Regions from separate parts of the Bacillus sp. SD127 genome, predicted to be linked through region 2. Evidence: riboswitches for the same ligand, from Rfam matches in the RefSeq annotation. Region 2 holds a riboswitch; each other region holds the start of a gene.

Region 1 (5,287 bases), 1.9 Mb from region 2:
GATGAACATCCAAGCTAAAGCAGGTCCGACAAATGCCGATAAGCCGGCTGCGAGGTTCAAAACGGACATGGCGGCTCCTTTGTCTTTTCCGGCAACTGTCGGCACGATCGCACCAATCGGCACGTAGCCTGCCAGCAAACCGCCCCAGATAAAGCCGATGATGCTCACAACAGCTATATTCCCGCCTGAAAAAACAGGCGCATAGTATAATAAAACGGTGAAAATGCCGCAGCCGACACCTCCAAACCAAATGACGGTGTTTTTCCATCCGAATTTATCACCGACAATTCCAAAAATGAGGTTAAATACAATGTTGCCCAGAAAAATCGTTCCCCAAATCTGCAGCCACACATTAGTTGAAATGCCGTGCTGAGCCATGTGCATCGGCAAAAACACAGGGAAACCATATGTGCCGATGCTGTTGATGATTCTAATCATTCCTCCTGTCAGCACCCGCGGATTGGTAACAAGAATGGTAACCCCTTTTAAAAGCTCCTCCGCCGTTTCTGATCTTTTTCTTTTCTTTTTTTCAAACCGGTCTTTATTAATAAACAACGCGAAGACTGCACCGAGGCATACCCAGAAAATAGAACTCCACAGCGTATTTAAATAACCAAACGTTTTAATTGCATAACTTGAATACCAAGCACCGAAAACAAACATGCCCAGACAATACGCAATCCAAAACCAGCCGACAGCTGTGCTGAGCCTGTTCTGCGGTGTTCTGTAGATGACCCATGTCAAGAAGGAATAAGCAAAAAGCGGGTATCCTAAGCCTTTAATAAAGTAAGTCACATACATGACAGGCAGATTTAGCTGTTCAAATCCGAAGACGATAAAAGCCGCTGTACCGATCACATAAAACAACAACCCCATAAACATCGTCCGCTTTGCGCCAAATGCTTCCAGACACACACCCGAAAACCATGAAGCGATGGCCAGTGAAATGCCGTATATACTAAAAATCGAAGCGGATTGCTGAACGGTGAGCCCATTTTCAATCAGAAAAGGACTGAGCCATCCTTGTTCAAGACCGTCTCCCATCATAAACAGCACAACCCCTAAAAACCCCCATGCCAGCCGCTTTGGTATACCAATTTTATCTAACATATCTGTATCCTCCTTAGATGCTTATCTCAATTACCGTATTACCTCATTAAAGTAATAAAATGTATAATTCCTCAATTGGCGGCAAATTCCGCCTTATACTAATACCTTGTTTCCCGATGACGGCTCTAACCCTGAAAAGAAGCGTTGGACCTGCTTCCACTCCTCGTATAAAGTCATTTCTATCCGGCAATCCTGCGGTTCTATCACCCGAACACTTCCAGACATTTCTTCGGTCAATCTATAGGCCTCATTGCAAACCACAGCAGCACCAACGACTGATGCCTGACTGTACCCTTCTTTGACATAGATTTTTTTCTGAAGAAGATTGGCAATATATTGTGTAAATGCTCTGCTTTGGAATCCGCCTCCGCATCCCCACACATAGTCACGATCAAACGGAGTAATCTCTGTTAAAATGTCAAAGTTCCATTTGATTGAACATGCAATCTCCTGTAAGGCCGCGCGTACAAAATGCGCTCTGCTTAAATGGGCTGAAAGCGGTACATCAAAGAGAAAGCCGCCTTTCGTCAGGGCGTTTTTTTCTGCCGATAAATACGAACCGAGGGAAGATACACATGCATGATCTTCCTTAGCAAGAGCAGCAATCTCTTCTTCCATCACATCGTACGGTTCATTCGGATAGAAAATATCCTTTAGTTTTTGAAAATTCAGACCCGTTACCCCGGGATTTGTCTCCGCAAGCCACTGTCCTTGATCTGTGTGGCAGTTCAGCCAGGCTTTATTTTGTCTGTCCTCATGAATTTCACCAATAATTTTGGTAATCGGTGTTGTCGTACCTGATACTATGACTGCGTCTCCCAGAGCAGCACCAGTGCTTTTGACAGCAAGCTGTGTATCTCCCCCACCCGCTATAACCTTCGCATGATGTGATAGTCCCAATTCTGCCGCATACTCATCTGCTATCGATCCAATGACTGTTCCCGCTCTTACTAGAGGCGGAAGAATAGATGGCGAGAAACCGAATATATTGCACATCTCTTCTGACCATGTATTTTGTTTTACATCAAACAGCAGCGTTTCCGTCGCCTGTGACGGTTCATATGTCAATACTCCGCTCAACTGATACGTCACCCAATCACTGATGCTTGTGAAGCTTGCAGTTTTTTCCCATAAGGAGGGCTGGCGGTGCTTTAAACCATAAAGCTTGAGCGCTGAAAAAAGCGCAGTCGGCAGACGGCCTGTTCGGCTGTATACTTCTTCCCGATTCGGTATGTTTTCCTCCCACTCCCTGCCCCGATTGTCAATGTTGGGCAGACCGAGGAAAGACTCACCATTTTGATCAAACAGCACGATCCCCTGTCTTTGACTTGTTGAAGTGAGACCAATAATTTCAATATGATGAGAACGAGAAATCGCACGTTTAGCCAGATTCATGATTTGATTCCACAGCGCCTGTGGAGAAAAATAGCGGCTGTCCGGGTAAAGCGGCTCGGTCGTATATACAATGTCCTCCCGTTCAACCGTTTGAACGCTTCCCGACACACTTACGACCGCAACTCTTGCATTGCCAGTGCCAATGTCAAATACGAGATAACCTTTTTGTTTCGTCATCCTGATGCCCTCCTTTTTACACCTCTGCTTTAAGATCGTTTTTGTTATATAAAGTCGGAATATTGAGAGTTTTTTCATCCCTCCACTTTTTAAGCGCTTCGTTCAGAATGGTAACGTGATGATCCTCTACTTCAAATGTTGCTCCTGCTAAATGCGGTGTTGCCAGAACATTAGGCAATGAAATAAATTCATAATCCGATTGCTCTGGCGGCTCATGATAAAAAACGTCTAATATCGCACCCCTGATTTTACTTTCTTTCAGTACAGATAAAAGATCCTCTCGGTTTACCACGACAGCTCTTGATGTATTCACGAAAATGGCGCTCTCTTTCATCAAGTCAAAATACGGCCGATCAATGAGGCCAAGCGTATCATCTGTACGCGGCAGATGAACAGAAACGATATCACTATCTGAAAATACCTTCTCCAGAGATACTTTTTCATATTGCGGATAATCGTGCTGTACGTATGGATCGTAATACAAAACCTTGCAGTCAAACGCAGTCAGCAGTTTTGCAATTCTTTGCCCAACCGCTCCGAATCCGACCATACCCACGGTTTTTCCTGTTATTTCATTACCTTTGAATTTGGCATATGCCTGCAAATAATCGCTGTTCCATTTTCCATCCTTTAGCCATTGATTAGAGGTATTCGTGTGCCGGAGAAATGAAATCACATTTCCAATAAACATTTCAGCAACAGCTTGTGCGTTGCGCCCAGGTGTATAGAAAACCGGAATGTCTTTGTTTGACGCTGCTGCCACATCAACATTGGAAGGCATTCCCCTGCATACTCCTACAAATGAAAGTTCCGGCATTGATGCAAACACGTTTTCTGTCACCTGATCAAGCTCAGTAATCAAACCCGTCGCATTTGATCCTTTTAATAGCTGAATCAATTCATCTTCCCTGTATGCCCGGCCGTTTTCTTTCCAAGACTGATAAACAACGGAACCGAACAATTCTTCAAGCTCTTTTCGTCCTTCTTCGTTGTACGGTGCTGTAATCAAAACCGTCATGATGCAAAACATCCTTTTCATCGTTATTTTTCACACAAAAAAATCTCTCTCCAAAGATGGAAAGAGATTCATGTATAGGCGCACTCTGCCACAGACAGAAGCCGGTATAAACCTTACTTTCCTATCTTTCAAGCTGACGCTTGCTGGAATTGGCACAATAATGTTGCCGAGGTTTCATAGGGCCAGTCCCTCCACCTCTCTTGATAGAAAATGTTTTGTATGTAATTTTCAGAATTGAGAATACGTTAATCATAAAGAAGACCCAGATTGATGTCAATGTCTTTTTTTCAGAATTGACGTTATCATTCGAAATGTTATAATTCTTACAATATATCTAACTAGGGAGAGGAACTGGGCTATGAAATCGTTCGCCACTCAACAAAACGGCATTTTTAAATCCGTTTGCTCACTGGACTGCCCGGACCAGTGCGGATTGCTGGTACATAAAAAAGACGGGAAAATTGTGAAAGTGCAGGGTGATCCTGATCACCCCGTGACAGCCGGAAATATATGCAACAAAGTACGAAATATGGCTGAGCGCCTCTATGATGAAAAGCGGCTGACGACTCCGCTGAAACGAACAGGTGTGAAGGGCGAGGCAGAGTTTAAACCAATTTCTTGGGAAGAAGCGATTGACACCATCACATCCCGCTGGAAACAGCTGATTGATGAAGAAGGAGCTGAAAGCATACTGCCTTACAGCTTTTACGGCAATATGGGAAAATTAACGGCTGAAGGAATGGACCGCCGCTTTTTTTACCGCTTGGGCTCAAGCCAGCTTGAGCGCACGATTTGCAGCAAAGCCGGATCAGAGGGCTATAAATATACCATGGGTGTGAGTGCTGGAATCGATCCTGAAGAAACGATACATACGAAACTGTTTATCTTTTGGGGAATTAACGCAGTCAGCACAAACATGCATCAAATTACAATCGCTCAAAAAGCACGGAAAAAAGGCGCAAAAATTATTGTGATTGATGTGCATAAAAATCAGACAGGGCGTCTAGCAGACTGGTTTATTCCTATAAAACCCGGTACCGACAGCGCGCTTGCCCTCGGCATCATGCACATTTTATTTAAAGAAAATCTTCACGATGAAGCGTTTCTTTCAAAATATACAGTCGGCTATGAAGAACTGCGCGAGCATGTGAAACAGTATCATCCAGAAAAGGTATCCCTGATCACTGGTATCAGTATCGACGATATCTATCAGCTGGCAAAAATGTATGGTGAAACCTCCCCTTCCTTTATCAGAATCGGAAACGGCCTTCAGCATCACGACAACGGCGGAATGATTGTTAGAACGATTGCCTGTCTACCGGCGATTACCGGTCAATGGATGCATACAGGAGGCGGCGCCATCAAACAAAACAGCGGGATTTTAGAATATAACACCACCGCGCTTCAGCGTCCTGATTTACTGAAAGGCCGCACACCGAGATCGTTTAATATGAATCAGCTGGGCAGAGTTCTTCTGGAAACAGACCCTCCTGTTCGCTCCCTCTTTATTTATGGGACGAATCCAGCCGTTGTGGCGCCAGAAGCGAACAAAGTCAGACAAGGCCTCCTGCGGGATGACTTGTTCAC
Region 2 (5,287 bases):
GAATCAGTCGACACCTGCCCTTCCACACCCGGCCAATTGACGTTAGGAAACATGCTTGTTGAGGAATTAAAGTCAATCGGCATGGAAGACGCAGCCATTGATGAAAACGGCTATGTCATGGCAACCCTTCCTTCCAATACTGACAAAGACGTGCCGACGATCGGCTTTCTCGCCCACGTCGACACCGCCACAGACTTTACCGGCAAAAATGTGAATCCGCAAATCGTTGAAAGCTACGATGGAAAAGACATCACGCTCAACGAAAAGCTGCAGGTCATCCTATCGCCTGATCAATTCCCTGAACTGTCGGGCTACAAAGGCCACACCCTGATCACCACAGACGGTACAACCCTTCTCGGCGCTGACAATAAGGCTGGCATCGCCGAAATCATGACAGCCATGGATTATCTCATCAAACATCCTGAAATCAAGCACGGCACCATCAGAGTTGCATTTACACCTGATGAAGAAATCGGCAGAGGCCCGCACAAATTTGAAGTTGGGCGATTCAATGCCTCCTTTGCCTATACCGTTGACGGCGGCCCGCTCGGTGAGCTTGAATATGAAAGCTTCAATGCTGCCGCGGCGAAAATCACGATCAAAGGCAACAATGTACATCCCGGCACGGCAAAGGGCAAAATGGTCAACTCTGCGAAGATCGCAATGAAGCTGAACAGCATGCTGCCGGCAGATGAGGCACCTGAATATACAGAGGGCTACGAAGGCTTCTATCACCTGCTTTCCATTCAGGGAGATGTAGAAGAGACCAAACTCCACTACATTATCAGAGACTTTGACAAAAACATCTTCCAAAACAGAAAAGAAACCATGCAGCGCATCGTTGAAGAGCTCCAGAACGAATACGGACAAAATCGCATTCAGCTTGATATGAACGATCAATACTACAATATGAGAGAAAAAATTGAGCCTGTCATCGAAATCGTCAACATTGCCAAACAAGCGATGGAAAACCTCGGCATCGAACCGAAAATCTCTCCGATCCGCGGCGGCACGGACGGTTCGCAGCTTTCCTATATGGGACTTCCAACGCCGAACATCTTTACCGGCGGGGAAAACTTCCACGGCAAATTTGAATACATCTCAGCCGACAACATGGTCAAAGCCGTAAATGTCATCGTTGAGATTGCAAAGCTATTTGAAGAACAGGCGTAAGCTGAGAAACCAGTCCAAAAAAGGACTGGTTTTTTTGCGTGAAAATGAAACATTTTAAAAGCTCTGTCCGTAAAACAACTATCAACGGATGAGGAGGAAATGCAAAGATGAAGAACACAATTGCCGCAAAAAGCCTGTTCAAAAAATGGATGATTTCCCGCCCGCTCAAAATGCAAACAAAACGATCAAACCCATTTAAAAAAATAAGAAGAATGTTCAAACGCTTTTTCTGACCCTTCGCCGGACTCCCCTCAAATCAGCCAACCATTCCAATTTTCCGCCCAAATGCTCCGTAATTTGGGTTTTTTGTGTTCAATTCCTCAAAATAGGGTATACATCAAACAAAGAAGAACACATTATCCATATATAGTTAATTTGAATTACAGAAATTTAGGTTAAAAGTTATATAAAGGAATTCATTTTAACGTCGATAGTAACTATAGAACCAATCAAAAGGAAAAACACAGGCTTAATGCAAGACTATTTTCAGGTCATCGGAGAAAAGGATTTTTGAGGGATACGCATTTATTATTAGTTGATTTAGAATTTTTTGAATACTTTTAGACGTTTTATCCGTACAATAGAGAATACCAAAACTTTTTTTGGGAGGTATGTAAAATGATCCTATTTATTATCATCGCATTATGTGGCTATCTTCTCTTTTCATTCAGCAAAGACAATAGACGAAAACCGCAAAAGACAAGCCCTCTTCCTGCACCCGTTCCTCATCATAATAACCTAATCGACCTTGACGCCATCCGCCAAAAACGCCGGATGCATCTTTCCTAAGACATACCATATAAAATGAAAAGGCTGCAGATACATGCAGCCTTTTCGTTATTCCTGGAACCTATCCAAACAAAAGGAGACTTCAGTAATGATCGAATGATTGATGAAACAACGGATCTTTTCGTTTAAAGATGCTTTTCACATTTACAGCCAGAATGTGCGGATGTCTATCAGCAAAAAGCGGCTCAGCTGGGGTGATACGTATCGCCTCCAGATTGGAATGCTGATTTGCACAGCCATCGCGATTGTGCTGGATATGGTATTGTATGACGGTGAAGATAAGTCAATTTTCTAAAAAACTGTTGACAATTCATGCAAAAATACTAATATTAAGATAATTGAAAATCCAATAAGAAGATTTACCTTATCAAGAGAGGTGGAGGGACTGGCCCTATGATACCCGGCAACCGCTGTTTATACAGAATGGTGCTAAATCCTTAAGAACATCGCGTTCTTGCAGATGAGGCAGAGATTTGATCGTTCAAGCTCTTCCTTACACAAAGGAAGAGCTTTTTTCATGCAGCAAACATTTTAGAAAAGAGGCGAATGATATGGCTCAACAAGTAAACCTTGCAGCACAGAAATCAGAAAAACAAAAGAAAGCCCCTTTCCGCGCCGATCATGTCGGCAGTTTATTACGATCCGCCCCAGTAAAAGAGGCGCGGCAAAAACAAGCGGCCGGCGAGATCACGGCAGAACAGCTTCGTGATATTGAAAATAAAGAAATCACCCGCATTGTCGAAAAGCAAAAGGAAATCGGCCTAAACGTTGTAACCGACGGAGAGTTCCGCCGTTCGTGGTGGCATTACGATTTCCTGGAAGGGCTCGACGGAGTGGAACCGTTCATCCCGGCTGAAGGAATTCAGTTCCATAACGCGAAAACAAAAGCCCGCAGCATTAAGGTGACGGGAAAACTGGATTTCACCAGCCATCCGGCGCTTGCCGATTATCAATTTTTACACAGCATTGCCGGAGATGCGACAGCAAAACTGACAATTCCAAGTCCGAATATGCTGTTTTTCGGTGAAAAAGCTGATCAAGGCGTATATCCCGATCAGGAGGAATATTTTCATGATCTGGCCCAGGCGTACAAAAAAGCGATTAACGCTTTCTATGATGCGGGCTGCCGCTATCTTCAGCTCGATGATACGTCATGGTCTCTCTTCTTTGAAGAAAAAGGCAGAGAGGTTGTCCGAGCCCTCGGCGGTGATCCGGAAACATTGCCTGCGTTGTTTGCCAAAACGATTAACGATGCAGTGGCGGACCGTCCTGACGACTTAACGGTCACGATGCACATTTGCCGCGGCAACTTCCGTTCAACTTGGGCGGCATCTGGAGGATACGACGCTGTAGCGGAAACGATTCTTGACGGTTTAGACCTTGACGGCTTGTTCCTGGAATACGATGATGACCGCTCCGGAAACTTTGACCCGCTTCGTTTTGTCAAACGCAAGGATCTGCAGATTGTCTTAGGCTTGATTACATCCAAATACGGAGAACTTGAGGACCCAGAGGATGTCAAACGCCGAATCAGCGAAGCTGCGCGCTTTGTCAGCTTAGATCAGCTTTGCTTGAGCCCGCAGTGCGGTTTCGCTTCAACAGAAGAAGGAAACCTTTTGACTGAGGAGCAGCAGTGGGCGAAGCTCCGTCATGTGGTCGACATTGCCAATGATGTGTGGAAATAATCTATCATTGACAGAAAAGAGAAATGTGTGAATAATAGATACTATCAGAAAATTTCATAAAAATGTTTTCCTTATCAAGAGAGGTGGAGGGACTGGCCCTGCGATACCCGGCAACCGCTGTTTAACAGAATGGTGCTAAATCCTTTAGAGCAGATTTTTGCTCTAGAAGATAAGGTTGAGATTGTTCACGCAAGCTCTTCCTTATCCAAAGGAAGAGCTTTTTTATATTCGAATGGAAAGAAGGAATGAACAACATGTCACAGCAAACAACACCCGCAGAACAAAAACAATCGCTTCAGAGAAAAAAAACGCCGTTTCGCGCGGATCAAGTCGGAAGCCTGCTGAGATCTGAGCCCGTCAAAAAAGCGCGGCTGCAAAAGGCGGCCGGCGAAATCACTGCCGAACAGCTTCGCCAGATTGAAAACGATGAAATCATCCGCATTGTGGAAAAACAAAAAGAAACCGGCCTGAACGTCGTGACAGACGGGGAATTCCGCAGAGCGTGGTGGCATTTTGATTTCCTTGAAAATCTGGATGGCGTTGAGCCGTTTATACCTGAACAGGGTATTCAGTTCCATAATGTGCAGACAAAAGCACGCGGCATCAAAGTAACAGGCGATATTGATTTCTCAAATCACCCAATGCTCGAAGATTACTCATTTTTACATGGCATCGCTGGTGATGCAACGCCAAAAATGACAATTCCAAGTCCGAATATGCTCTTTTTCCGCGGCAGATTGGAAAAGGATGCATACAAAAACGATTATGCTCTTTTCCAGCATGATGTATCAAAAGCGTATAAAAAAGCGATTCAAGCGTTTTATGACAGAGGCTGCCGTTACCTCCAGCTTGATGATACAGCATGGGCTGTTTTCTTATCTGAAAAAGGCTTGAAACAAGTGGAAGCATTCGGAACAACGCCTGACGAGCTTCGCCAGCTGTTTGCGAAGTCGATCAATGACGCAATTGCCGACCGTCCGGATGATATGACCATTACCATGCATATTTGCCGCGGCAACTTCCAGTCCACTTGGACAGCTGAAGGCGGTTATGATGCGGCGGCGGAAACCATTTTTGACGGCTTGAATCTGGATGGGCTTTTCTTAGAGTATGATGATTCACGCTCAGGCGGATTCGAACCGCTTCGTTACGTGAAACGCTCTGATCTTCAGCTTGTCCTAGGCTTGGTGACATCTAAATTCGGTGAGCTTGAACATCCGGACGAAGTAAAACGCCGTATCGAAGAGGCGTCCCGTTATGTCAGCCTAGATCAGTTGTGCCTGAGCCCGCAATGCGGATTCGCTTCGACTGAGGAAGGCAACAAGCTGACCGAGGAACAGCAATGGGCGAAGCTGCGCCATGTTGTTGAGATCGCTAACGATGTTTGGAAATAAGGAACAGAAAAACACACTTGATTCCCTGGCGGGGCATGTGTGTTTTTTTATGCCTGCTCAATTTGATAGGCTTTGCATTTTTCATATAAGCTTGTTTTTCCTATGCCTAATAGCTTTGCTGCCTTTATTTTATTGCCGTCTGCTGCGGCAAGCGCCTCGATGATCGCGTTTTTTTCCGCCTCAGCGATTGTCTCTTTTAATGGCTGTATAGATTGATATTCCCGGATTTTGATTGTTCTTTGGATG
Region 3 (5,287 bases), 880 kb from region 2:
CCGACAATGCCCAAATCCAATTGGGCACATCCGAAAACCAGTATCCCATATAAATTCCGACAGCGGTGATTTCCGCCATACAGGTTACAACCCATAAGAACCAGTAATTCCACCCGGTTAAGTAGCCTGCAAGCGGACCTAAGTAGTCACGCGCATACCTGCTGAAGGAGCCCGCGACCGGCTTTTGAATCGCCATTTCCCCAAGCGCCCTCATAATAAAAAACATAACCAGGCCGCTGCAGGCATATGCCACCAAAATACCCGGCCCTGCTAATTGAATAGCTGATGCAGAGCCAAGGAAAAGTCCCACTCCTATGGCAGCCCCTAAAGACATCAAAGAAATATGCCTTTCTTCCAGACCGCGATGCAATTCTTGTTTTTGTTTTTGCATGTTCCCTTCTCCCCTAGAAAAAAATATCATTACATCATTTTTCTGAATATTTCACACGAATGTGCAGGGTAATCAATGATGATGGAGAAATACTGGTATAATAACAAGGCTTTCGACGAATCGAAAGCCTTATCTGTTAGACAAAGATGACTTCTTTAGGCTGATGGCTCAGCTCTTCAGGCATATACCGTTTTTCGATATTGATGCTGTGCCAGATCATAAAGATGAGCACTGTCCAAATTTTACGGCTGTTATCAGCCTTGTCGGCACAATGGTCTTCAAGAAGCTGAAGAACGTAATCCTTATGGATATAAGCGTCCGTTTGGCTTTCCTGAATAATGCTGCGCACCCATTCGTTCATTTCGTTTTTCAGCCAATGACGGATCGGTACAGGGAAACCGAGCTTTTTGCGGTTCAATACATGATCCGGCACAATGCCTTCAGCAGCTTTGCGAAGGAGATACTTTGTCGTACCGTTCTTTGTTTTCAATTCATCAGGAATTTTAGACGCAACGTCAAATACGACTTTATCAAGGAACGGCACACGCAATTCCAAAGAATTCGCCATCGTCATTTTATCCGCTTTTAGCAAAATGTCGCCTCGCATCCAAGTGTGGATATCGACATACTGCATTTTGTTAATATCGCTGTATGAGCTGCTTTCTGTAAAGTAAGGCTTCGTCACATCGCGATACGAAAGGCTCGGATCATAGTGCTTCAGCAGCTGTTTCTTCACGGATTCTTCAAAGATCTTCGCGTTGCCGATATAACGCTCCGGAAGCGGAGTGCAGCCGCGCTCAAGCAGGCTCTTTCCTCTCATTCCCTCAGGCATAACCGCCGCTACGTGCAGAAGCATCTTTTTCAAGCCGGACGGAATGCGTTCAAACGGTTTAAGAGAAAGCGGTTCACGGTAGATGTTGTATCCGCCGAACAGCTCGTCCGCACCTTCGCCAGATAACGCAACCGTTACGTGTTTTTTCGCTTCTTTCGCCACGAAATACAATGGAATCGCAGCCGGGTCTGCAAGCGGATCATCAAAGTGCCATACGATTTTAGGAAGCTCGTTCATGTATTCTTCAGGTGAAATGACTTTGCTGATATTTTCAATGCCCAGTGCAGCGGCAGTTTCTTTCGCTACATCAACTTCACTGAAGCCCTGCTGTTCAAATCCGACAGAAAATGTTTTCAGGTTTGGATGAAATTCTTTCGCAACGGATACAATAAACGAAGAATCGATTCCGCCTGATAGGAATGAACCGACAGGCACATCACTTCTCATATGAACGTTTACAGAGTCATAGATAGCGTCTCTGACTTCTTTGACAAGTTTATCTTCTTCCGTCTGAACAGGCTGGAAGCGCGCCTTGAAATACGTTTTGAATGTGATATCACCGTCAGGACGGATTGTAAACTGAGAACCCGGCTCTACTTTTTTCACATCAATATCAAGCGTACTTGGCTCAGGAACGAATTGGAAAGACATATACTGCTGTAATGCTTCTTTATCTATTTCAATATCATTTTGGGCTGCCATTAAACTTTTTCTCTCTGAGGCAAAATAAACCTGATCATTGATCGTTGTGTAATACAACGGCTTAATGCCGAATGGATCTCTTGCTCCATAAAGAACATGATCGTTTTTATTCCAAATCAGAAAGGCAAACATGCCGCGCAGCTTGGAAGCCGCTTCTTCTTTATAGTGACGGTAAGTCGCAAGAAGAACCTCTGTGTCAGAATCTGTGTTGAAAGTATATCCCTTTGCTTCAAGCTCTTCTCTCAGTTCGATATAGTTATAGATTTCCCCGTTAAAAATAATCCAATATTTTTCATCTTCATATGATAAAGGCTGTCCGCCATTTTCCACATCAATAATACTGAGCCGTCTGAATCCGAATCCAACGTGCTCATCATGGTAATATCCATCACTGTCAGGACCGCGGTGAACGATCATTTGGTTCATTTGTTTGATTAGTTCTTCTTGATCAGCGGTTTGAGTTAACGGATGCTTGTTAAAAACCCCGACAAATCCACACATAGTATTGCCTCCATATTTAAAATTGTCATCATTGAACCCCTATTTATAGACGCTGTGAACAGTGTTTGGTTTCACAGTTATGTAAAAAAATAAACATGGATACATCGATAAAAAAGGGAAAGCCGCTTAACCAGTAAGCGGCTATAAAATTATTCTCCTAACGCTTCTTTACGCAGCTGTTCCGCTTTGTCTGTACGCTCCCACGGAAGGTCAACATCGTGGCGTCCAAAGTGGCCGTACGCAGCAGTCTGTTTGTAGATCGGACGGCGTAAATCAAGCATTTTGATAATGCCGGCAGGTCGTAAATCAAAGTTATTGCGCACAACTTCAATCAGTTTTTCCTCCGAAGCTTTTCCGGAACCGAATGTGTTGATTGAGATAGACACAGGCTGTGCAACACCGATCGCGTAAGCAAGCTGCACTTCACAAGAATCTGCAAGCTCAGCCGCAACGATGTTTTTCGCAACGTATCTTGCAGCATAAGCAGCTGAACGGTCTACTTTCGTCGCATCTTTACCAGAGAACGCGCCGCCGCCGTGACGTGCGTAGCCGCCGTACGTATCAACGATGATTTTACGTCCTGTAAGCCCCGCATCCCCTTGAGGTCCTCCGATGACGAAACGGCCTGTAGGGTTAATGAAGTATTTTGTTTCTTCATCAATTAATTCTTCAGGAACAACCGGATTGATGACATGTTCTTTAATGTTGCGCTGAATTTGCTCAAGCGTAATTTCAGGGTGGTGCTGAGTTGAAATAACAATCGCGTCAATGCGGACAGGTTTGTTATTTTCATCATACTCAACCGTTACCTGTGTTTTGCCGTCAGGGCGAAGGTAAGGAAGAACATCTTCTTTACGCACTTCACTCAAGCGACGGGCTAATTTATGAGCAAGTGAAATCGGAAGAGGCATGAGCTCTTTCGTTTCGTTGCACGCATAACCGAACATTAAACCTTGGTCACCCGCTCCGATTGCTTCAATTTCTTCGTCGCTCATTGTGCCTTCACGGGCTTCAAGCGCTTGGTCTACACCCATCGCAATATCAGCAGACTGCTCGTCAATTGATGTTAAAACTGCACAAGTTTCCGCATCAAATCCGTATTTTGCACGTGTGTATCCGATTTCTTTAATCGTTTCACGAACCGTTTTTGGAATGTCAACATACGTAGAAGTTGTGATTTCTCCGCTGACAAGAACCAAACCAGTTGTCACAGACGTTTCACAAGCAACACGCGCGTTAGGGTCTTTCTTTAAAATTTCATCTAAAATGCTGTCAGAAATCTGGTCACAGATTTTATCCGGATGCCCCTCCGTAACAGATTCTGATGTAAATAAACGACGATTTTTACTCATGATTTGCTTCCTCCTGCACAAGGCCTCCCGAAAGACCTTATATATATGATACGGAACTCGCTCCCTCTTATACAATGTTACGTTTATATTAGAGATGTTAATTGGCATATTTATGAAATAAAAAAACCTTTTCCGTTCGAGGAAAGGGTTTGGTCTTTGTGCCTTTCACTCTTATCGCTCAAGGAATCATTCAACCTTGCATCAGGTTAGCACCTTGGTTGTCTCACACAATTTGAACATAATGAATAATAGAGAAACCGGTTGCTGGGCTTCATAGGGCCTGTCCCTCCGCCAGCTCGGGATAAGAGTATCCGCTCAATGAAATATCTTATCGTAAAAGGGTTTGCAATGTCAATATGAATCAGGAGAAATAGACGCCTTTATTGCGGAAAACAATGGAAATGCACACACAAAAAACGATAAATAGTATAGACTATTTGAAAATATATGTTATACTAATTCACAATTAGCAAAACACAAATAAAATGATAAAGGAAGGTTTCTTATGAACTCAGTTGATTTAACCGCTGATTTGCAAGCCTTATTAACAAGTCCTAATGTGCAGCATAATTTATCTGCAGCTCAGCTTACAGAAAAAGTACTTTCCCGCAACGAAGGCATTTTGACATCGACGGGTGCCGTCCGGGCGACCACAGGCGCTTACACGGGACGTTCGCCGAAGGATAAATTTATTGTAGAAGAAGCAAGCACAAAGAGTAAGATTGATTGGGGTCCGGTGAATCAGCCTATTTCCGAGGAAGCATTTGACCGGCTATACACAAAAGTTGTCAGCTATCTGAAACAACGTGATGAGCTGTTTGTTTTCGAAGGATTTGCCGGTGCTGATGAAAAATACAGACTGCCGATCACGGTCGTTAATGAATTTGCATGGCACAATTTATTTGCCAGACAGCTGTTTATCCGTCCTGAAGACAATGATAAAAAAACAGTCGAACAGCCGTTTACCATTCTTTCCGCTCCGCATTTCAAAGCGGACCCAAAAACAGACGGCACACATTCAGAAACCTTTATTATTGTTTCTTTCGAAAAGCGCACGATTTTAATCGGCGGAACGGAGTATGCCGGAGAAATGAAAAAATCGATTTTCTCCATCATGAATTTCCTGCTGCCTGAGCGAGATATTTTATCCATGCATTGCTCCGCCAATGTCGGTGAAAAAGGCGATGTCGCGCTTTTCTTCGGCCTGTCGGGAACAGGAAAGACCACCCTTTCGGCGGATGCTGACCGGAAACTGATCGGTGATGATGAACACGGCTGGTCGGATACTGGTGTCTTCAATATCGAAGGCGGATGCTATGCCAAGTGCATTCATTTAAGCGAAGAAAAGGAACCGCAGATTTTTAAAGCGATTCGGTTTGGATCCGTTCTCGAAAATGTTGTTGTAGATGAAGATACGCGTGAAGCCAATTACGATGATTCCTTCTATACAGAAAACACACGTGCCGCTTACCCGATTCATATGATCGACAACATTGTCTCTCCGAGCAT
Region 4 (5,287 bases), 1.4 Mb from region 2:
AAAAAGGCTCGCTCCGCAGTTCTGCTGCAGGCGAGTCTTTTTCATGCATTATTTTTTCTCGTATGTCCAGCCGTCTTCCTGATACACTTTTCCGTTTTTCATTAAGTGGCCAAGCGCCCGTTTAAAGGCAGCCTTGCTCATGTTAAAACGTTCTTTGATATCATCGGGCTGGCTTTTGTCGCTGTACGGCATGGCGCCGTTTCTCGTTCTTAAATACGTTAGAATATACTCGGCATCAACAGACAGCGCATCCTGCTTTCTCGGAAGAAGCGACATATTCACTGAGCCGTCTTCCTTCACTTGAATCACACGTCCTGTCACTCTTGAGCCGAGTCTAGGCTCTTCTTTTCTTTCTGATGAATGAATAAAACCGCGGATTCCGTCATCCGTAATGATGAACGATCCTGAAGCGATCAGCCTGTACACCGTTCCGGTCAGCTCTTTATTCATCAGATCGTCTGAAGCGTCCGTAAACAGCTCGCTGATGATATCCTCCGGTGCGGGTTTGGCAAACATGCGCCCCCGATTTGTCACCTTCAGCATACAGTAGAGCTTATCCCCTTTTTGCGGCCAGACATCTTCATACGGCGGCAGATGCTCTGTTGCGACAAGCGCGTCTTTCGAAAGGCCGACATCGACGAATACGCCCATATCATCTACCGTGTCCACCACTTCTACCCATCCGTACTCATCAGCGCTGATGACCGGAATTTTCATCGTTGCTGCAAGCCGTTCCTGCTGGTCAACGTATATAAAGACCTCTACCTCATCTCTGTCTTCTATATCCTCTGTCACTTCACTGTTATGTAAGAGAATCGTATCTTCTCCATCGGTTAAAAAGTAACCGAAGTCCGTTTCGTGATCTATACTCAAGGTTAATTGCTGCCCTGGTCTCATGCTATCGTCCTTCCTCTTCCCGCTTATTTCACTGCGGATCTTGTTAACATTTTTTCCAATCATCACAAATTGATTCTTTGTTTTGTTGGAAGTTTCTCTTTATTCTACTATAATCAACACATAAGTTAAATGTTATGGAGGTTTTCATATGGCAAAAGAAAGTTCATTTGATATTGTATCCAAGGTGGAACTCCCTGAAGTGCAAAACGCGATTCAAATCGCACTGAAGGAAATCAGCACACGCTATGACTTCAAAGGGAGCAAAAGCGACATTTCATTAGATAAAGAAGAGCTTGTTCTTGTTTCCGATGACGAATTCAAATTAAGCCAGCTCAAGGATGTGCTTGTCAGCAAATTGATTAAGCGCAGCGTGCCGACAAAAAACATTGATTACGCCAAAATTGAGAACGCGTCCGGCGGCACCGTACGCCAGCGCGCAAAGCTTGTTCAAGGGATTGACAAAGACAACGCCAAAAAAATCAATACCATCATCAAAAACTCCGGACTGAAAGTAAAATCTCAAGTGCAGGATGATCAAGTGCGTGTCACCGGAAAAAACAAGGATGATCTTCAGCAGGTTATCGCAGCAGTTCGAGGTGCCGATCTGCCAATTGACGTTCAATTTATAAATTTCAGATAAATTTTCTGATTCCTATTGATTATTGTCTTTATTTTCGGTAAATTTGGAGAAAGGGAAAATGCCAGGCATCTTTTGGCAGCTCCTGAACATGTAAAATTTCATATCCGTTCTTATCAAGAGAAGCAGAGGGACTGGCCCGACGAAGCTTCAGCAACCGGTGTAATGGCGCATTGCCATGACCAAGGTGCTAAATCCAGCAAGCTCGAACAGCTTGGAAGATAAGAAGAGACAATATCACTGACAAAGTCTTCTTCTTAAGAGGACTTTTTTTATTTCTCTTTTTTCCTTGCTGAATGTGAATAAAGGAGGCAGACAATGGGACTTTTAGAAGATTTGAAGAAACAGGTGTTAATCGGTGACGGCGCAATGGGCACGCTGCTTTACTCCTTCGGAATAGACAGGTGCTTTGAGGAGCTTAATCTTTCAAAACCTGAGGAAATTCAGCGTATACATAAAGCCTATGTCGAAGCGGGAGCAAACATCATTCAGACCAACACGTACGGAGCGAACTATATTAAATTATCGAGACACGGCCTTGAAGATGACATCAAAAAAATGAATCAGGAGGCTGTAAAAATCGCGCGGGCTTCCGCCGGCGATGCGTATGTGCTCGGGACGATGGGCGGCATCCGCACGTTTAACAAAAATGCGTACAGCCTTGACGAAATCAAACGAAGCTTTCGCGAACAGCTGTATTTACTGCTGCATGAAGAGCCGGACGGTTTGCTGTTAGAAACGTATTATGATTTGGAAGAAGCCCGTGCAGTGCTGAAAATCGCCCGAAAAGAAACCGATCTTCCGATTATGCTGAATGTATCCATGCATGAGCAAGGCGTACTTCAGGATGGAACGCCGCTTTCTGATGCGCTGCGCTCGGTTGCGGATCTCGGTGCCGATATCGTCGGCATTAACTGCCGGCTCGGCCCTTACCACATGATTGAAGCGCTCAGTGAAGTGCCGATTTTTGATGACGTGTTTTTATCTGTCTACCCGAACAGCAGCCTCCCCTCACTCGAAGAAGGCCGGCTTGTATATGAAACTGACGACAAGTATTTTCAAAACAGCGCGGCTGAGTTCCGCAAGCAAGGCGCGCGGATTATCGGCGGCTGCTGCGGCACCACGCCAAACCACATCCGGGCTATGGCAGAGGCTGTGGGCGGACTCGCCCCTGTTACGGAAAAGCATGTAAAGGTTCGGGCAAAGGAATTGGTGACCGTTCAGCACGAACGGACAGAGCCGGGATTAAATGAAATCGCTGCGGAAAAGCGCTCAATTATTGTTGAGCTGGACCCGCCGAAGAAATTGAGCTTTGACAAATTTCTGTCCGCCGCTGCCGAATTAAAAGAAGCGGGAATCGATGCCCTGACGCTCGCCGATAACTCACTGGCAACCCCGCGGATCAGCAATGTTGCCTGCGGCGCCCTTGTCAAGCAGCAGCTCGATATGCGGTCTCTTGTCCATATTACATGCCGGGACCGAAACATTATCGGACTCCAGTCACATTTAATGGGACTGGACACATTAGGGCTGCATGATGTGCTGGCGATTACCGGCGATCCTTCTAAAATCGGTGATTTCCCGGGTGCAACGTCTGTCTATGATTTAACATCCTTTGATTTAATCAGGCTGATTAAACAGTTCAATGAAGGGCTGTCTCTGTCCGGAAAACCGCTCGGAAAGAAAACCAATTTCTCAGTGGCCGCTGCTTTTAATCCAAACGTCCGCCATCTCGATAAAGCCGTAAAACGGCTGGAGAAAAAAATAGACTGCGGCGCTGATTATTTTATCTCACAGCCCGTCTATTCGGAGCAGCAGCTTGTCGATATTCATAATGAAACAAAGCATTTGAAGACTCCGATTTATATCGGCGTTATGCCGCTGACAAGCAGCCGGAACGCTGAGTTTATCCATAACGAAATTCCGGGCATCAAGCTGTCCGATTCCATCCGCGAAAAAATGGCGCGCGCCGGCGAAGATAAAGAGAAACAAAAGGCGGAAGGCCTTGCGATTGCACGCTCCCTGCTGGATACTGCCTGCGAGCTGTTTAACGGCATCTATTTAATCACGCCTTTTCTCAGATCTGACTTGACGTCGGAACTTACTTCTTACATTAAGCAAAAAGATGAACAGCGTCAGAATATTTATTTGCATTAAAATCGCTTTCTAAGACTGTCCGAACCAATTGGGCAGTCTTTTTCAAACCCGATTCGTGTTACGATATAGAAAATAAATCACATAGGAGGAGGAACATCATGCTTGAAGTGAAAACCATACCCGCAGAGGATACATATGAAATCAGGAACCGCATTTTGCGTCCCCATCAATCAATTGAACAATGCAAATATGAACAGGATCAAGCAGAAGGCTCTTTCCATCTCGGCGCTTTTTTTGAAGGAACGCTGATCAGCATCGCTTCCTTTTCTCCCGAAAATCAGCCGCTATTGACTGATTCACCCGCATATCGGCTTAGAGGCATGGCAACGCTCGAAGAATACCGTGATCAAAAAGCCGGAAGCACACTGATCACATACGCGGAGCAGAAGCTGGCCGATATGGGCGTGCAGGCGGTCTGGTGCAACGCAAGATACCATGTGAAAGGCTATTACGAAAAGCTTGGCTGGAAAGAACTTGGCGAGCCGTTTGAGATTTCCGGCATTGGCACCCATATTGTGATGTACAAAAAAACAGGAACAAGCAGGTGATGACATGCATTCAGCAATTGAGCTGATTCAGCTTACTGAAAAACATGTGCCCGGCCTATTGCATCTGTGCCGGCAAGCCGGGTGGCCGGATTACGGCGAACGAGAGCTGCAGTTGCTTGTAAAACATGGACGCTTCTTCGGGTATCAAAACAGCCAAGGAGACATCATCTCCTGCATCGGTTTGTTTTTGTATGGCCGACTTGCTTCTATCGGACTCGTTATCGTCGACAACGAGTACAAACGGCGAGGTCTGGGGCGGCGTATGGTGAACGCGTGTATCAGCCAAGTCGATGAAAACACCGCCATCATGCTTTGCGCCACGAAGGAAGGTTTGCCGATTTATGAAAAAGCCGGATTTCAAACAGCGGGTTCAATCCGCAAATACAGCTGTCAAAGCTTCAAGCCGCTTACAAAGCAGCATGACATTGAACTGACATCTTTTACAGAAAAGGATTTTCCGGAATTAATCGCGGCTGATCAAGCCGCCTTTGGCGGAGACAGAGCAGCACTTCTGCATCATTTGATCTCTCAATCAGCGGAATGTGTAATTGCCAAAAATAATGAAGGCACATTAATTGGCTATGGCTTATCTGTCCAGACACCGGCCAATCTGAAATTAGGACCGCTTATCGCACCGTCACCGGGTCTCGCTGCTGTATTGGTCAACAGGCTGGCTGCAGGAAAACAAGGACCGATGCGAATCGACGTGCCTGGGGACAGCCTGTTTCTGCATGACAGCCTGGAAGCAATGGGATTTCACTTAGACGATGAGCCCCCGCTTATGATGTACCAAAAAAAGACGCTGCCTGCACGAAACAGACAATTATTCGCTGTCATCTCACAAGCGCTCGGTTAACCCTTTTTTACCCGAACAGGAAGATTCTGTTCGGTTTTTTTAATGCCTTCAGGGACACTCTAAGCAGAAGAAAAGGAGTGTGCTTTGAGATGGAAACATCAAAACAAAATAACGGAATGACGATTGTAGCTATCGGTTCAATCCCTTTAATATTAACCCTTGGAAACTCTATGCTTATTCCTATACTGCCAA

What was found. Region 2 has a riboswitch for S-adenosylmethionine ahead of ACQVGS_RS01360 (5-methyltetrahydropteroyltriglutamate--homocysteine S-methyltransferase). Riboswitches for the same ligand answer to the same signal wherever they lie in the genome.
Region 1: linked by a shared signal. The riboswitch ahead of ACQVGS_RS11875 (2-hydroxyacid dehydrogenase) and the one ahead of ACQVGS_RS01360 (5-methyltetrahydropteroyltriglutamate--homocysteine S-methyltransferase) in region 2 are both predicted to bind S-adenosylmethionine.
Region 3: linked by a shared signal. The riboswitch ahead of metK (methionine adenosyltransferase) and the one ahead of ACQVGS_RS01360 (5-methyltetrahydropteroyltriglutamate--homocysteine S-methyltransferase) in region 2 are both predicted to bind S-adenosylmethionine.
Region 4: linked by a shared signal. The riboswitch ahead of ACQVGS_RS16225 (bifunctional homocysteine S-methyltransferase/methylenetetrahydrofolate reductase) and the one ahead of ACQVGS_RS01360 (5-methyltetrahydropteroyltriglutamate--homocysteine S-methyltransferase) in region 2 are both predicted to bind S-adenosylmethionine.

Annotation. Positions count from the first base shown of each region.
Region 1 is NZ_CP191226.1:2,201,593-2,206,879, reverse strand. Features, by position in the region: gene ACQVGS_RS11885 (MFS transporter) at 1-1,110, opposite strand, end outside; gene ACQVGS_RS11880 (FGGY-family carbohydrate kinase) at 1,204-2,682, opposite strand; gene ACQVGS_RS11875 (2-hydroxyacid dehydrogenase) at 2,699-3,721, opposite strand; SAM riboswitch class I at 3,819-3,910, opposite strand; gene ACQVGS_RS11870 (molybdopterin oxidoreductase family protein) at 4,059-5,287, shown strand, end outside.
Region 2 is NZ_CP191226.1:251,742-257,028, reverse strand. Features, by position in the region: gene pepT (peptidase T) at 1-1,173, shown strand, start outside; gene ACQVGS_RS01375 (hypothetical protein) at 1,281-1,406, shown strand; partial or broken gene ACQVGS_RS01370 (hypothetical protein) at 1,684-1,962, shown strand; partial or broken gene ACQVGS_RS01365 (LURP-one-related/scramblase family protein) at 2,114-2,257, shown strand; SAM riboswitch class I at 2,324-2,429, shown strand; gene ACQVGS_RS01360 (5-methyltetrahydropteroyltriglutamate--homocysteine S-methyltransferase) at 2,514-3,647, shown strand; SAM riboswitch class I at 3,716-3,823, shown strand; gene ACQVGS_RS01355 (5-methyltetrahydropteroyltriglutamate--homocysteine S-methyltransferase) at 3,902-5,041, shown strand; gene ACQVGS_RS01350 (sigma-54 interaction domain-containing protein) at 5,089-5,287, opposite strand, start outside.
Region 3 is NZ_CP191226.1:1,136,689-1,141,975, reverse strand. Features, by position in the region: gene alaP (alanine permease AlaP) at 1-391, opposite strand, end outside; gene asnB (asparagine synthase (glutamine-hydrolyzing)) at 528-2,426, opposite strand; gene metK (methionine adenosyltransferase) at 2,576-3,778, opposite strand; SAM riboswitch class I at 3,947-4,086, opposite strand; gene pckA (phosphoenolpyruvate carboxykinase (ATP)) at 4,284-5,287, shown strand, end outside.
Region 4 is NZ_CP191226.1:3,096,213-3,101,499, forward strand. Features, by position in the region: partial or broken gene ACQVGS_RS16215 (CvfB family protein) at 49-947, opposite strand; gene ACQVGS_RS16220 (YajQ family cyclic di-GMP-binding protein) at 1,046-1,537, shown strand; SAM riboswitch class I at 1,645-1,762, shown strand; gene ACQVGS_RS16225 (bifunctional homocysteine S-methyltransferase/methylenetetrahydrofolate reductase) at 1,853-3,691, shown strand; gene ACQVGS_RS16230 (GNAT family N-acetyltransferase) at 3,790-4,239, shown strand; gene ACQVGS_RS16235 (GNAT family N-acetyltransferase) at 4,244-5,095, shown strand; gene ACQVGS_RS16240 (MFS transporter) at 5,185-5,287, shown strand, end outside.